Regions from separate parts of the Massilia scottii genome, predicted to be linked through region 2. Evidence: predicted binding sites of a transcription regulator. Region 2 holds the regulator's gene; the other holds the start of a gene.
What was found. Region 2 encodes FliA, which starts transcription of late flagellar genes. Its sites were predicted from a motif close to CTAAAGTTTNNNNNNNNNNNGCCGNTA; they were not measured.

Region 1 (7,429 bases), on a different contig from region 2:
GCCGCGCGGCTGGCCAGGGCGTCGTAGGTGGCGGCGTCGCCGTAGCGGCCGGCCACGCGCATGACGAAGTCGATCATCGATGGCGACACGCTGGCCGGCTCACGCAGGAAGCGCGCGAAGCGGGCGCGCCCTTCGGCGATCACGGCCGGGTCGCCGATCCTGGCCAACGCGCCGGCCAGCAAGGCGCGCAGCTGGCGCTCTTCGGTCGATTCGCCGGGCTTGTCGTCCCAGCCGAGGCGCGCGAACCTGGGCGCCGCCAGGCTGGTTATATAGCGCCGCACCAGCGCGCGTTCCGGTTCGCCTTCGGCCAGGGTGTCGAGCGTGCCCAGATTGGCGAGAATGGCGTCCCATACCGCCAGCCGCGGTTCGTCGGCGTAGGCCGAGACCAGTTTGACGTAGCTGTCGAGCTGCAGGCGGTCGGCCTGTACCAGGCTCCAGGTGTCGCCCAGCAGCTTGAGCCGGGTGGTGTCGGGCAGCTTGGCGGCCTGCCCTGCCAGCGCGTCGAATCCGGCCTTGTCGTACTGGACGCGGAAGTAGCCGACGCTGGCCGGGTCGATCACCAGCGTGCCGTCGCACGACGCTTGCATTACCGTGCTGCTGGCGCCCGAAAGCAAGGCGTAATTGGCCTTGCCGTTGACGGTCCCCACTTGCACCGGTACGTTCCACAGGCGTTTTTCAAGGGCCGGTTCGTCGAGGCGGAACTGTTCCTGCGACAGCGTCACGCGGCGCTTGCCGTTCTCGCAGCTTTGTTCGACCTTGAGCAGCGGGAAGCCGGGCTGGGTGGTCCAGTCGGAGGCCAGCTTTTCGACCGGTTTGCCGGAGGCTTTTTCGAGCGCGGCCCAGAGGTCGGCGGTGGTGGTGTTGCCATACTGGTGCTTGGCGATGTAGGCGCGGATGCCCTTGCGGAAGGGCTCTTCGCCCAGGTAGGCCTCCAGCATGCGCAGGAAAGCCTGGCCCTTGGTGTAGGTGATCGCATCGAATGCATCGGCGGCCTGCGCTTCGGTCAGCACCGGGGTCTGGATCGGGTGCGTGGTCTTGCGCGCGTCCAGGTTCATGACGCTTTCGCGGTCGGCCAGGGCGGCCAGCTGCACCCGCCACTCGGGATGGAAATGGTCGGTGGCCTTGGTCGCCATCCACGATGCGAAGCCTTCGTTGAGCCACAGGTTGTCCCACCAGCCCATGGTCACCAGGTTGCCGAACCACTGGTGCGCCACTTCGTGGGCGTTGACGCCGAACGAGTTCTGGCGCACATGGTCGGGACTCTTTTTGGGGTCGACCAGCAGGGCCGATTCGTTGTAGACGATGCCGCCCCAGTTTTCCATGGCGCCGTTAAAGCCGCCGGGGATGGCAATCTGGTCCAGCTTGGGCAGCGGGTAGGGCTGGCCGAAGTACTTGTTGTAGTAGCGCAGCAGGTCCTTGGTGGCGGCCAGCGCGTAGGCGGCCGACTCCTGCTTGCCTTCGGTGGTGACGATGCCGATCTCCACGCCATCCTGCCTGGCGCTGATCCGTTCCAGTTCGCCCGCGACCAGCACCACCAGGTAGCTCGACATCCTGGGCGTGACGCCGAAGTGAAAGCGCTGCAGGCCGCCGTCAAGCTTTTCCTGGCGTTCGAGCGGGGTGTTGGAGTAGGCCTTGAAGCTGGCCGGCAGGTCGACGGTGAGCTTGAAGGCGGCGCGGAAGGCCGGTTCGTCCCAGGTCGGCAGCATGCGCCGCGTGTCGGTCGGCTCCATGTTGGTGGCGATCATGGTGCGCGACGCGCTGCCGGCCTTGTACTTCATGTGGAACATGCCGCGCGCTTCGCGGTTGATCACGCCGTGGAACTTGAGGGCCAGGTTGTAGCGGCCAGGTTCGAGCGGCTGCGCCAGCGCGAAGCTGAGCGTTTCCTGTTCCTTGTCGATCTTGGGCGTCAGTTTCAGGGAGCCGATGTTCTTGCCCGACAGGCTGGCCGCGTCGATCTCGAGGTCGACGGCGTTGAGCATGATGAGGGAGGTGGTTTTAAGCACTTCGATTTCCACCGTTTCGGAACCGAGGAAGGTATTGGCGGCCAGGTCGGGGATCAGGTGGGCGGCATACTGCACCGGTACGATATCCTTGGGCAGCTTGCCCGGCGTGGTGGCGAACGCGTACGGGGCTTCGGCGTGGGCGGCAAAGGCGGTACAGGCGAGCGCGATGGCGGCGGCCAGACGTCGGGCTTTCAATAATGTCATGTCTTTTCTCTCTTCGTGGCGGCGCCAGGACCGGCGCGACTTCCCAAGCTGCACTCTAATCGGGCGCAGTGCGAAACGTACACCAAATGCGACAAACTGCACAATAGGCGGCCAGAGTGCGTAAAACGGGAACCATGGCGCTGCAGTAGCGCTGCCCAATGTTTCTCTATATAGTCTGGCTGCCCCGAGCCCGCATCAACCAGGAGACACCATGACCCTCGAGACCCTGCTTCAGAATCCGAACGCCCTGCCCTCCGCGCCCAAAGTGGTGGCAGAACTGATCAGCAGTTTCGACGACCCGGATGTGGCGGTCGAAGAGATCGCGCGCAAGCTCTCGCTCGACCCGGTGCTGAGCGCCAAGCTGCTGCGGCTGGCCAACTCGGCCTACTATCACGTCTCGCGCCGGATCGGCAACGTGGGCGACGCGGTGCGCATGCTCGGTTTTGTGACGGTGCGTACCCTGGTGATCAGTTCCGGCCTGGTGGGCAGCTTCAAGACCGTGCCGGGCCTCGATCTGAAGCGCTTCTGGCGCTACAGCCTGCACACGGCGGTGGCGGCCAAGTGGATCGCCAAGCAGATCGGCGCCAATACCGACCTGGCGTTCACGATCGGGATGATGCACGGGATCGGGCAACTGGTGATGCATGCGGGCGTGGCGGAGCAGGCACGCGAGCTCGACCAGACGGTCGGGCCGTACGAGAATGGCCGCATCGCGGCCGAAAAAGCGCTGTTCGGCTACGATTTCAGTGAAGTGGGGGCGGAACTGGCGGCACGCTGGAAGTTCCCCGACCTGTTTCACCAGACCTTGCGCCACTTCGGCGATCCGACGCCGGAGTCGCCTTCGTACCGGATGGCGGCGGTGATTCACCTGGCCGTGCTGCGCGCGCGCTGTGAGGAGCGGCAGCCGAACGATGCGGAACTGACAGCCTGCTTCACGGCGGCGCTGGCGACCGGCCTGGGCGTGCCGCCGGACGCGTTGTTTGCCGGGATTCCGCCGCTGGGCGAGCTGAGCGGCGGCCTGGAAGAGCTTATCAATTAAGCAAGCTAAAAATATTTTCGGATTTTTTTGAAAAAGGCCTAAAGTTCCGCGCAATCCCGACGTTATGGAAGGACACGCGGTAATCTTTATAAATTTTTTGGCCAGGTGAGCGCATGACCTCCAACGAAGTTCTCTCGATGTACGAAAATATTGCTGGTCTGACTGGCAAGATGGCGGTTGCGGCAAAAGCAGGCGACTGGACCGGCCTGGCGCATCTGGAAACGCAGTGCGCGCAGCAGGCGTCGGCGACCAAGACCGGCGTGCCGGCACTCGATGGCGCTCCGCGCATGCGCAAGATCGATTTGCTCAAGCAGATCATGGCCAACGACCGCGCCGTGCGCGAGATCACCGAGCCGTGGCAGTTGTCGGATGTGATGTGCGCGACGCACTGAGCTGGTAACGGAAGTCAATGAAAGCGCCTGAGGGCGCTTTTTTTATTCGTCGTTCCCGCGCCAAGGGCGGCGGCACGGGAACGGCGGGAGGCTAATCAACCAGCCACAGCCACCTTCAACGCCAGCGCAATCCCCTCCGCCGCCTGGGTAATCTCCGGCAGCGACGGAAAACTCGGCGCGATGCGGATATGGCTATCCTCGGGATCGACCCCGTACGGATACGCAGCGCCAGCCGGCGTGAGCGTAATCCCCGCCTCTTTCGCCAGCGCGATCGTCTTCTTCGCCGCCCCCGGCGGCGTCACCAGATCGATGAAATACCCGCCCTTCGGCAGCGTCCACGACACCCCCGCCACATCGCCCAGGTGCGCGCCGAACTGCGCCAGCACCGCGTCGAACTTGGGCTTGAGCAGCGCCGCGTGGCGCGTCATCAGCGCTTCCACGGTGGCCACATCCTTGAGCAGGCGCACATGGCGCAGCTGGTTGATCTTGTCCGGGCCAATGCTGCGGATGCCCGCATGGCGCGTCCACCAGGCGATGTTGGCCGGCGACGACGCCAGCGCGGCAATGCCCGACCCAGCCCAGCTCACCTTCGAGGTCGATGCGAACACGATCGCCCGGTCCGGATTGCCGGCGCTGGCGCATTCGGCAACGATCTCGGCAATCCGCACGTTCTCGTCCGTCAGGTGATGAAAGCGATAGGCGTCGTCCCACATCAGGCGAAAGTCCGGCGCGGCCGTCTTCATGGCGGCCAGGCGGCGCACCACCTCATCCGAATACACCGTGCCCGACGGGTTGCTGTACTTGGGCACGCACCACATGCCCTTGATGCCGGCGTCGTTCGCCACGAGCTGCTCGACGATATCCATGTCCGGCCCGTCGTCGTTGAGCGGCACGTTGATCATCTTGATGCCGCGCGCTTCGCAGATCGAGAAATGGCGGTCGTAGCCGGGCACCGGGCACAGAAACACCGGCTGCTGGCCGACCCAGGGCTGTCCGCCCGGCACGCCGTTCAAGAGTGCGTAGACGATCACGTCATGCATCAGCGACAGGCTGGCACTGCCGTCGACCACGACCTGCGCGGCCGGCAGGCCGAGCAAGCCGCCGAACAGCGCGCGCGCTTCGGGCAGGCCGACGCCGAGGCCGTAATTGCGGGCGTCGGTGCCGTCGCCCGCACTGAAGCCGGGCAAGGCGTCAAGCAGGTCGTTGGAGAGGTCGAGTTGTTCGGGCGCTGGCTTGCCGCGGGACATATCGAGTTTGAGTCCGCGCTGGCGGAACAGGTCGTATTGCGCTTGTGCTGAATGTGTTGCCGTCGTCATGAGCTTGCCTTCGGTGATGGGATCACTGAAGAGTATAGCCCGAAGGCAAATCTGTCGCAGGGGGAGGAAAGAATTCTGGAGAGCGATCACCAGGTATCTCCTGGTGTCGCCTCGTGCCGGTTGCATCCGGCGTCCGCAAGCGCATCGTTGGCTGGCGGACCGCTTCCGGGGACAGGCGTTTCTTCAACGATTATCTGCTTGCCGCGCCACGCTATCGTTGGTGGCTGCGCCAGATCCTGGGCCCGTTTGTGCAGTCCCGCAGGACCACGGAAATCAGTATAGCGCAGTTTTCCAACTTGTGTAGACGACTTCGTCCGTGTGCGGGTCTTTTTTACAACATTTTGCTATATACAACGAAATCAGCCGGCGTCGGGCGCCGCCGGCGCAGCTGCCTTGGGCTTGCGTTTGAAGCGTGCCGCCAGTCTGGCGAGCATGCCCGTTTTCGGCACGGCCGGGGCCTCGGCAGCGTCGGCGGGAAGGGCCGCCTTGCGCTTGCGGCGGCGCAGCAGGAACCAGACGGCCAGCCCGATCACGAGCAGCGCGCCGGCCACGGCAGCGCCGATCAGCATCCAGGGCGAGCCCTCCCCTTTCTTGGCGGCGACGGCATTCTTTTTGGCCAGGGCGGCGCGCGCGAGGACGGGCGGCGGCGTGCTGGCCGCTTCGGTGTGACTGCTCGCCGCCGCGCTCTTGTTTTCGATGGCCAATTGCAGCAGCTTGACCTTTTCTTCCAGTTCAACAATCTGGGCGGTCAGTACGCCATTCTTGTGGTCGAGCGCGGCGCAGAGCTTGATCTGTTCGTCGCTGAACTGCTGGGGACAGGATGCCGGCGCCGATGGCAGCTGCAACACGCGCACCGGGCGCGGCGCCGCCGGGGCGATGACAGCCGGAGCGGCGCGCACCGTTCGCGCGGGCGCGGATACCGATGCCGGCGCTGGAACGGGAACCGGAGCGGGAACGGGAACCGGAGCGGGCGGCGGCGGCGGCGGCGCCGGCTGCGGATCCTGGCTCAGCCACAAGGTGGCGGCGCGCACTTCGCGCTTGCCGCCTTCGCCAAGCGTGAGAAACAGGTGCACATAATCGCCCTCGACCGGATTGACCGAGGTGATGTGCAGGAACTGGCGGCCATCGCGCCGCATCACCGACAGGGTCAGGTTCGACAGCACCGGATGCATGCGCACATTGGCGCCGCGCCACACATTCGGATCGGCCAGCCGTACCTGTACGCTGGAGCCGGGCTCGGCCAGCGAGGTCAGTTCGATATCGGCCACCAGCGGCTGCCCGATATACGAGCGCACCTGGACCTCGCCCAGCTCGGCCGCGTGGGCGCAGGTAAGCGCGCCGGCCAGCAGCAGGGCGAGGATAGCGGTAATGCCGGACCGGACCAGCCGGACGATTCCAGAATGGTGCATATATGGTAATGTTGCTCAGCTAATGACGGCGGACCCAGTGAAATCTGTAGCCCTGCCGTAATTAACGTACGCTGCGATAAACTCTTTAACCCCCAGTCCCAAATAAACAGGTAGCTAAATGGAAACAAGAATCGAAAAGGACAGTTTTGGCCCGATCGCGGTACCGGCAGAGCGCTTGTGGGGCGCGCAGACGCAGCGCTCGCTGGAACACTTCGCCATCTCGACCGAGCGCATGGCGCCCGAGCTGGTGGCCGCGCTGGCCCAGGTCAAGCGCGCCGCCGCCGCCGTCAACCGCTCGCTCGGCCTGCTGCCTGCGGACAAGGCCGACGCCATCGTCAAGGTGGCCGACGAAGTGCTCGACGGGCGCCATCCGGACGAATTCCCGCTGGTGGTGTGGCAGACCGGTTCCGGCACGCAAAGCAATATGAACATGAACGAGGTGCTGGCCAACCGCGCATCCGAACTGGTGGGCGGCGCGCGCGGCGAAGGCCGCCTGCTGCACCCGAACGACCATGTGAACATGGGCCAGTCGTCGAACGATATCTTTCCGACCGCAATGCACGTGGCGGCGGCCCAGGCCGTGGTGCAGTCGCTCCTGCCGGCCCTGGCGCGCCTGCGCGGCACGCTGGAAATGAAGGCGCGCGACTTCGCCGACATCGTCAAGATCGGCCGCACCCACCTGCAGGATGCCACGCCGCTGACCCTGGGACAGGAATTCTCGGGCTACGTGGCCCAGCTGGAATACTCGGAACATGCGATCAAGTCCACCCTGCCCGGCCTGCTGCAACTGGCCGCCGGCGGCACGGCGGTCGGCACGGGCCTGAACGCCCACCCGGATTTCGCGGGGCGCATCGCGGCCGAAATCGGCTCGCGCACCAGCATCAGCTTTAAAACCGCGCCCAACAAGTTCGCCGCCCTGGCCGGTCACGATGCGCTGGTGGGCACCCACGGCGCCCTGAAAACCCTGGCCACGGCACTCATGAAAATCGCCAACGACGTGCGCTGGATGGCGTCCGGCCCGCGCTCGGGCCTGGGCGAAATCAGCATTCCCGAAAACGAACCGGGC
Region 2 (7,429 bases):
CCGCCTCGCTCAACCTGTTCAACTCGACCTCGGACGACGACAACAGCGTGAACGCGCGCCAGGGCGAGCGCGAGATCGGCGAGATCGCTTCGGCGCCGGTATCGCTGTGGATCGATGGCCGCCTTGAGCGCGGCACCGTGGTAGCCGACCCGTTCGAGCTCGCTGCCAAGCAACAGGCCGCAGGCCCGGCCGGCGTCTCGTTCGCCAGCTGCAGCTCGTCTCAGCAGACGACGATCAACTCGGCCATGTCGGCCGCCAAGAACATGGCCAACGGCAGCGTTACTTACCTCAACAGCGGCCTGCAGGGCACGCGCTACAAGAAATGGTTCGGCGCCTACACCTCGGGACGCTACTCGACGGTCAAATCGCACTTTGCCAACATCAAGAACGCGCTCGACAGCAAGCCGATCGTGGTCGATTGCAGCTGCAAGGAATCCTACTACGCCTATGTGTACCCGACGCAGCCGTACAAGATCTACGTCTGCAATGCGTTCTGGTCGGCCCCAACGACCGGCACGGATTCCAAGGGCGGCACCCTGGTGCACGAGCTGAGCCACTTCAACGTGGTCGCCGCGACCGATGACTGGGCGTATGGCCAGTCGGCCGCCGCCAGCCTGGCAACCAGCAACCCGACGAAAGCCGTCGACAATGCCGATTCCCACGAATATTTCAGCGAAAACACCCCGTCGCTGCCATAAGCGGACGATGGCATAAAAACAGCCTGGCAGCGCGAGCGGCCAGGCTGTTTTTTTATGGCTTCGGAGTCTGCCGCCGGCTTTTAATTTCTCATTCGAGCTCTGACCCCGGTTGAGAAATGTTTCGAGTCGGAGGTCTGACCCCGGTTAGGAAAGGTTTGGGAGGAGTATTATTGTTCGGCCGGCTGCGCGACCTGGGTGTGCGTGAACACCGTCGACGCCGGCTTCATCGCCACCGGATGATCCAACTGCTGCAAGTCAAGCACGTAACTGCCGGTATGGCTGAGCCGGTAGCGGCGCTTGCCTGGAAGGAAGTCATACGCGCCCGTGATGTCGATCGTGTTGCTAAGCACGCCGTTCGGCTCGACCTTGACGTAGTCCTCCGGTCGCGGCGGCGCGCGCTTGACCATCGGGCCGATGTAATTGACCGGCGCCGCACTGCCCGCCACGCTGATGTCGAACTCCGGCCCGAACAGTTGCTCGCTTTGGTAGGTGACCTTCCACAGGTAGATCGGCTGCGCCGTCTTGTTGCTCACCGTCAGGGTTACCAGCACCTTGCCGTCGCGCGACGCCACCGCCACTTTTTCGCTCACGCCAACCATCGGTTTATCCTTCGCATAGGCCAGCCCCAGCGCCATGATCATCAACACGCCCGCCAGTGATCGTTTCATCGCCACGCTCCTTGTTCTCGTCAGCCCGGCTGCGGCGCTCGATCGGCGGGGCCGGGTCGCCCGCCTGTGCCGTTCCCGGCCATTGTGCCTCGTTTCGCCCATCGGGCCAGCCCGGTTGGATCAACGGGTCGGAATCTCGGTCGTGGTATCGGGCAGCGCCGACAGGATCGTCACCGCCACGCGCCGGTTGCGCGCGCGCCCTTCGGGCGTGTCGTTGGAGGCCACCGCGATGTTGGCGCCGTGCCCCACCACCGTGAGCCGCCCGGCGCCCACGCCGCTGTCGATGAACAGGCGCACCACGCTGCTGGCGCGCACCGCCGACAGTTCCCAGTTCGACGGAAACAGCGCATTCCTGATCGGCGTCGGGTCGGTATGGCCTTCGACATGCACCGCGTGCGGGTCGTCCTTGAGCAGCACCGCCAGCGCGCGCAGGGCCTGGTCCGACTCCGGCGTGAGGGTGGCGTCGCCCGGGTCGAACAGCACGCTGGCATTGATCTCGACGCTCACGCCGCGGCTGTTTTGCGTCACCCGCACCTTGCCTTCCCTGACCAGCGGGGCCAGGGTCGAGGTGAGTTTCTGCGCGAGGCTGGTCAGGCGTTCTTTTTCGAGCCGCATCGCTTCCGCGCGCCGTTTGATGAGCGGATCGGGCAGCACGATCAGCTGCGGCACATTGCTGCTGGCGACACTGGCCGTGCTCTTGTCCTTGCCGCCGAAGGCGTCGCCCAGCGACACCGAAAACACCTTGTACTTGCCTTCGTTGACGACCGAAATGGCGTACATCACGACAAAAAAGGCGAACAGCAGGGTGATGAAATCGGCGTACGAAATGAGCCAGCGTTCGTGATTTTCGTGCTCGGCTTCGTACTTTTTGCGCGCCATGGCTCAGGGCCGCGAGAGCAGGCAGGCAACGCGCTCTTCGATCACGCGCGAGTGGTCGCCGCTGGCGATGTCGTGAAAGACGTCGGTGAGGATTTCGTACTGGGTCACCCGTTCGGCGACGATGGTCTTGAGCTTGTTGGCGATCGGGTAGAAGAACATATTGGCCAGCCCGACGCCATACACGGTCGACACGAAGGCCACCGCGATGCCGCTGCCCAGCTTGGCCGGGTCGCTCAGGTTTTCCATCACGTGGATCAGGCCCAGCACCGCGCCCAGGATGCCGATGGTGGGCGAGTATCCGGCCGCCGACTCCCAGATTTTCACCGCTTGCCGCTCGCCGAATTCGTAGGCCGTCACTTCCATCTCCAGCAGGCTGCGCAGCTTGTCGGGGGCGATGCCGTCGACCACCAGGCGCAAGCCCTTCTGCACGAATTTATCCTTGTTGACGGCCATGTACTTTTCCAGCGAGAGCAGGCCGTCGCGCCGCGCATGCAAGCCCCACACGGCGATCTCGCGCGCCAGCCCGGCACGCTGGCTGGGGGGCGGCGAAAACACCCAGCGCAGCATGCGCACGCCGCGCATGAAGGTGGACGCTTCGCTTTGCAGCAGCACGGCGCCGGCGGTGCCGATGACGACGATGGCAAACGCCGCCGGCTGCACCAGGGAGGACAGCTTGCCGCCCTCCAGCGCCTGGCCGATCAGCAGGCCCGACAGCGCCAGGAAGATCCCCGCTACGCTGGCCCGGTCCACGCCTGCTCCTTCAAGGACGCCCGCAGGCGCGCGACCGCCTGGGTGTGCAATTGCGACACGCGCGATTCCGATACCCCCATGACGGCCCCGATCTCTTTCAGGTTCAGTTCTTCTTCGTAGTACAGGCCCATGAGGATTTTTTCGCGCGGCGGCAAGTTGTCGATGGCGTCGATGACGGCATGGCGGAAGTCGCCGTCGAGCAGGCTGCGCAGCGGATCGGCATCGTCCACCGCATAGCGGTCGAGGAAGCTGTCGTTGCCCCCTTCGTTGTCGTGGAAATCTTCGTAGTACACCAGCTGGTGGCCGCCGCCGTCGGTCAGCATGTCCTGGTAGTCGGCCAGGGAGAGCTTGAGACTCTTGGCCACTTCGGATTCGGTGGGCGGGTGGCCGAGCTGTTGCTGCAGGGTGCTCATCGCCGTTTCGATCTTGCGCATGTTCTGGCGCATCGAGCGCGGCAGCCAGTCGCTGCTGCGCAGTTCGTCGAGCATGGCGCCGCGGATGCGCAGCACGGCATAAGTCTCGAACTGGGCGCCGTGGGTTTCCTCATAGCGGGTGATGGCGTCGAGCAGGCCGATCATGCCGGCCTGGATCAGGTCGTCCACTTCGACGCTGGGCGGCAGCTTGGCCTTCATGTGGTGGGCGAGACGCTTCACCAACGGCATGTGCTCCGTCAGTAAATGGTTCTTGTCCGCTTTCCCTTTGACGGTGTACATAGTTATAAGTATGTTTTAAGAACCAAAATGGGAAGTCCCCCCTGTCCTGCCAAGTTGCGGCATGGCTGTCAGGGCAAAGCGCCCCGCCAGCTGGCGAAATGCCACCGAGGCGCCGGCCAGCGGGAACGCATCGACCACGGCCCGGCCCAAGCGCGCGGCCCGGTGCAGGTATTCGTCCGCCGGGACCGAGCCCATCGACGTGAGCTGTACGGCAAGGTAACGACTTGCCGCAGATGACATATTATCGTATACCACCTTGGCTTCGGCTTCGGATGCGCCCGTTACCAGAATTCCGAACGGACGGCGCCCCAACTGTTGCGAAAGTCGCTTGATGAGGGCGTAGGCGGCCGTGATCGAGGCGGCGCTGGTGGAGACCTGGACCACGATTTCGGCGCTGTCCATGACCGGCACCGGAAAGCTGTCGTCGTCGCCGAATTCGCCGTCGACGATGACGATGCCGGTCTGCTTGACCAGCACCTCGAAGGTCTTGGCCAGGCGCCGCGCTTCGTCCGGGCCGCCGCGCGCACGCGCCATGCTGACCACGCCGAAGCCCTGCGGCACCTGGTGGATGATCTGGTTCAGCGCGCACTGCTGGCGCGCCACCTGCAGCAGGCTGGCGCGGTCGGCCACGCCGAGGCGCTGGGCCACGCCGTATTCGCGGTCGCAGGCGTCGACGATGAGCACGTCGTTGCCGGCCCGGGCCAGCGAGGCGCCCAGGTTGACCAGCATGGCGCCCTTGTCGTCTTCGGGCGTGGCCGACAGAAAAGTGACGATGCGCGGCTTGGGCCCGGCCAGCATCCGGCGCAGGCCTTCGGCCTGGTCGAAATCGAAGTGGTTAGCCAAGGGACACCTCGCGCAGGCTGCGGTCGTTGCGGGCGGTGCTGGTATTGGCCATCAGCAGCGGCAGTTCGGCATCCGAAAACTGGGTGGCGGCGGCATCGCGCTTGAGGCGGAAGGCGCGGTCGACCAGCATGTTGCGGTCGGCCAGGTGCAGGTCTTCCGGCACGCGCTGGCCGTTCGAGACGTAGAACAGGTTCAGTTTCTGGCGGATCACGACGTCGAGCACGTTGCCGATCGAAGCCGCTTCGTCGAGTTTGGTCATGATGCAGCCGGCCAGGCCGCTGCCCTGGTAGGCGCGCACCACTTCGTTGAGGGTTTCGTTGGTCGAGGTCGAGTTCAGGCACAGCAGGCGCTTGACGTCGGCGCCGGTCTCGGACAGCATCGCCACCTGTTCGGCCACGTTCTGGTCGCGCTGGGAGACGCCGACGGTGTCGATCAGCACGGTGTGCTTGTTGCGCAGTTCTTTCAGGGCGATGCGCAGGTCCGATTCATCCTTGACCGAGTGCACCATCACGCCGAGGATCTTGCCGTAGATGCGCAGCTGTTCGTGGCCGCCGATACGATAGGCGTCGGTGGTGATCAGGGCCAGCTTTTCCGGGCCGTGGCGCATCACGCAGCGCGCGGCCAGCTTGGCGGTGCTGGTGGTCTTGCCCACGCCGGTGGGGCCGACCAGGGCGAACACGCCGCCCTTTTCCAGGATTTCATCTTCGTTCGAGATGGTGGTCAGATTGCGCGCGAGGACGGTTTTGATCCAGCGCAGGCTCTCGGCGGCATCCTTGCCGGCCGGGAGTTTTTCGATCAGGTAGCGCGACAGGCTGGCCGAGAAACCGGCGGCCAGCATTTCGCGCAGCACGCCGGCTTTTTGCGGCTCGCGCTGCTGGGTGGTGCCCCAGGCGATTTCGGCCAGTTGGCTTTCCATCAAGCCACGCATGGCGCGGATTTCATTCATCATGCCCGACATTTCGGCGCTGGCGCTGTCCTTGGCCTGATTCATGGCTTGCTGCATCATCGACGACATGTGCGAGGCCATCATCGACATGTCGAACGATTCCGGCGCGGCGTAGGCCGGGGCTGGCGTGGGCGCGGCGCGGCGGTTGGCGTAGGTGTCGGGCGGGATCGACAGGGATGGGCGCGGCTGGGCCATCTCGGATTCGTGGGCGGGCGACGAGATCGAGGCGACGTCGTCGCTGGCGAGGGCGAGGATCTCGACCACGCCGTCGACCGGACGGTTGGACAGGATGACGGCGTCGGGCCCGAGCGCTTCGCGTACTTTACGCAGTGCGTCGCGTGATGTTGCAGCCGTAAATTTTTTGACATTCATCGCCAACTCCTGGGGTTCCTGCTGGGTGCGCTCACATGAGGCACTGACAGGATCCATTATTGACGATGCAGTTTGGAAACGATCGAGGGAGAAGGACGGTAAAAGGGGTTCATTTCGGTGGAGCAGCAAGATCCTCGCTCATCGCCTGCGCGGCTCGATCCAAACCGGCAAGCGAGAGCAAACCGGCTACGCGCAATGTTGGCATAAGAAAAAATTTGGCTGACTGGCAAGATGGGAGACGTCAGCCAGGCCGGCGCAAGACTGGCGCCGAAAATCGCGTCGTCAGCTTAACGGCACGTCGGACCGGGAATATGGACTGAAGTGTGAGCCATGAATCAAGTAGCGTATCATACGGCATATAGGAACACTGCTGCGACGTCAATAAAAATTCACAGTATCCAATCACGTTGGTAGCGCTGCGCGTGGCCGTCGACATGGTCCGCTGAGCGAATGAGAGCGCAATCATGCCAAGTAAGTGACTTTTGGGCAACAGACATGCTAAGACTTACCGATCAAGATCTGCTCAATCTGCTGAACGACACCGAATCAGACCGTGCCGAACGCAATCCCGTACCTGAATTCGAGACTACCCAAAGCGCGGTGGTCTGTGTTCTGCGAGGGAAATCATGAGTACGCCTGTGTTGACTTTTTTCAATAACAAAGGAGGAGTAGGCAAAACTTCCTTGATATATCACTTAGCTTGGATGTTTTCCCGTCTGGGTAAGAGGGTGGTCGTCGTGGATGCGGATCCGCAAGCCACCCTCACCTCCACTTTACTTGACGAAAATAAGATAGAGGCACTCTGGGAAAAACAATACGCAGGGTCGACAATCTATCAATGTGTCAAAGCGCTGACTGACGAGGGGGATATTGCAGAACCCATTCTTCAGCGCATCACGCCTGAGTTGTATTTACTCCCAGGCGATATCGAGCTCTCAGCGTTTGAAGATACGCTTTCGGCAGCGTGGCGCAGCAGCCTCGGCGATAAAAATCCTTACCGACCGATGCAAATACTCAGCTCGTTCTGGCGCGTCCTGCAAATGGCGGCTGATCAAGTGCGGGCGGATATTATTCTGGTGGATAGCGGGCCGAACCTCGGTGCCATCAATCGTTCAGTTCTGATTGCTACCGACTATGTCGCAATTCCTTTAGGGACCGATTTACCTTCGCTGATGAGCCTGAAAAGCCTTGGACCGACGCTTCGCAACTGGAAAAGTTCCTGGCATGAAAGAGTGGCTAATTGGAATGCACGCGGTGAGAATAGCAGCCTTATCGATTTCAAGCCGCCTGATCGCCACATGCAGCCGATCGGCTACATGCGCCAGCAACTCAACATGTACTTGGGCAGGCCCGTGAGCATTGTCGACAGATGGTCGCAACGCATTCCGGCGGCATATCGCGAGTTCATATTAAATGAACCGGCACTTGCCGAGACGCGGGACGAGGAGGAGGACGATCTTAATTGCTTGGCAACAATTAAACATTACCGCAGCCTGATCCACATTGCTCACGAGCGCCGAAAACCCATTTTCAACCTCACCTCGGCCGATGGCGCGATCG

Region 1: the regulator FliA is predicted to act here: its motif matches at 3,285-3,311, upstream of RBA41_RS30210 (flagellar protein FliT).

The regions. Positions count from the first base shown of each region.
Region 1 is NZ_JAVCWM010000035.1:53,540-60,968, reverse strand. Features, by position in the region: gene RBA41_RS30220 (M1 family metallopeptidase) at 1-2,207, opposite strand, end outside; gene RBA41_RS30215 (HDOD domain-containing protein) at 2,419-3,246, shown strand; gene RBA41_RS30210 (flagellar protein FliT) at 3,360-3,638, shown strand; gene RBA41_RS30205 (aspartate aminotransferase type Ic) at 3,734-4,954, opposite strand; gene RBA41_RS30200 (FimV/HubP-related protein) at 5,314-6,363, opposite strand; gene fumC (class II fumarate hydratase) at 6,482-7,429, shown strand, end outside.
Region 2 is NZ_JAVCWM010000007.1:300,811-308,239, reverse strand. Features, by position in the region: gene RBA41_RS12665 (M35 family metalloendopeptidase) at 1-698, shown strand, start outside; gene RBA41_RS12660 (hypothetical protein) at 866-1,366, opposite strand; gene motD (flagellar motor protein MotD) at 1,487-2,245, opposite strand; gene RBA41_RS12650 (flagellar motor protein) at 2,249-2,995, opposite strand; gene RBA41_RS12645 (RNA polymerase sigma factor FliA) at 2,977-3,708, opposite strand; gene RBA41_RS12640 (MinD/ParA family ATP-binding protein) at 3,724-4,506, opposite strand; gene flhF (flagellar biosynthesis GTPase FlhF) at 4,544-5,869, opposite strand; gene RBA41_RS12630 (ParA family protein) at 6,496-7,429, shown strand, end outside.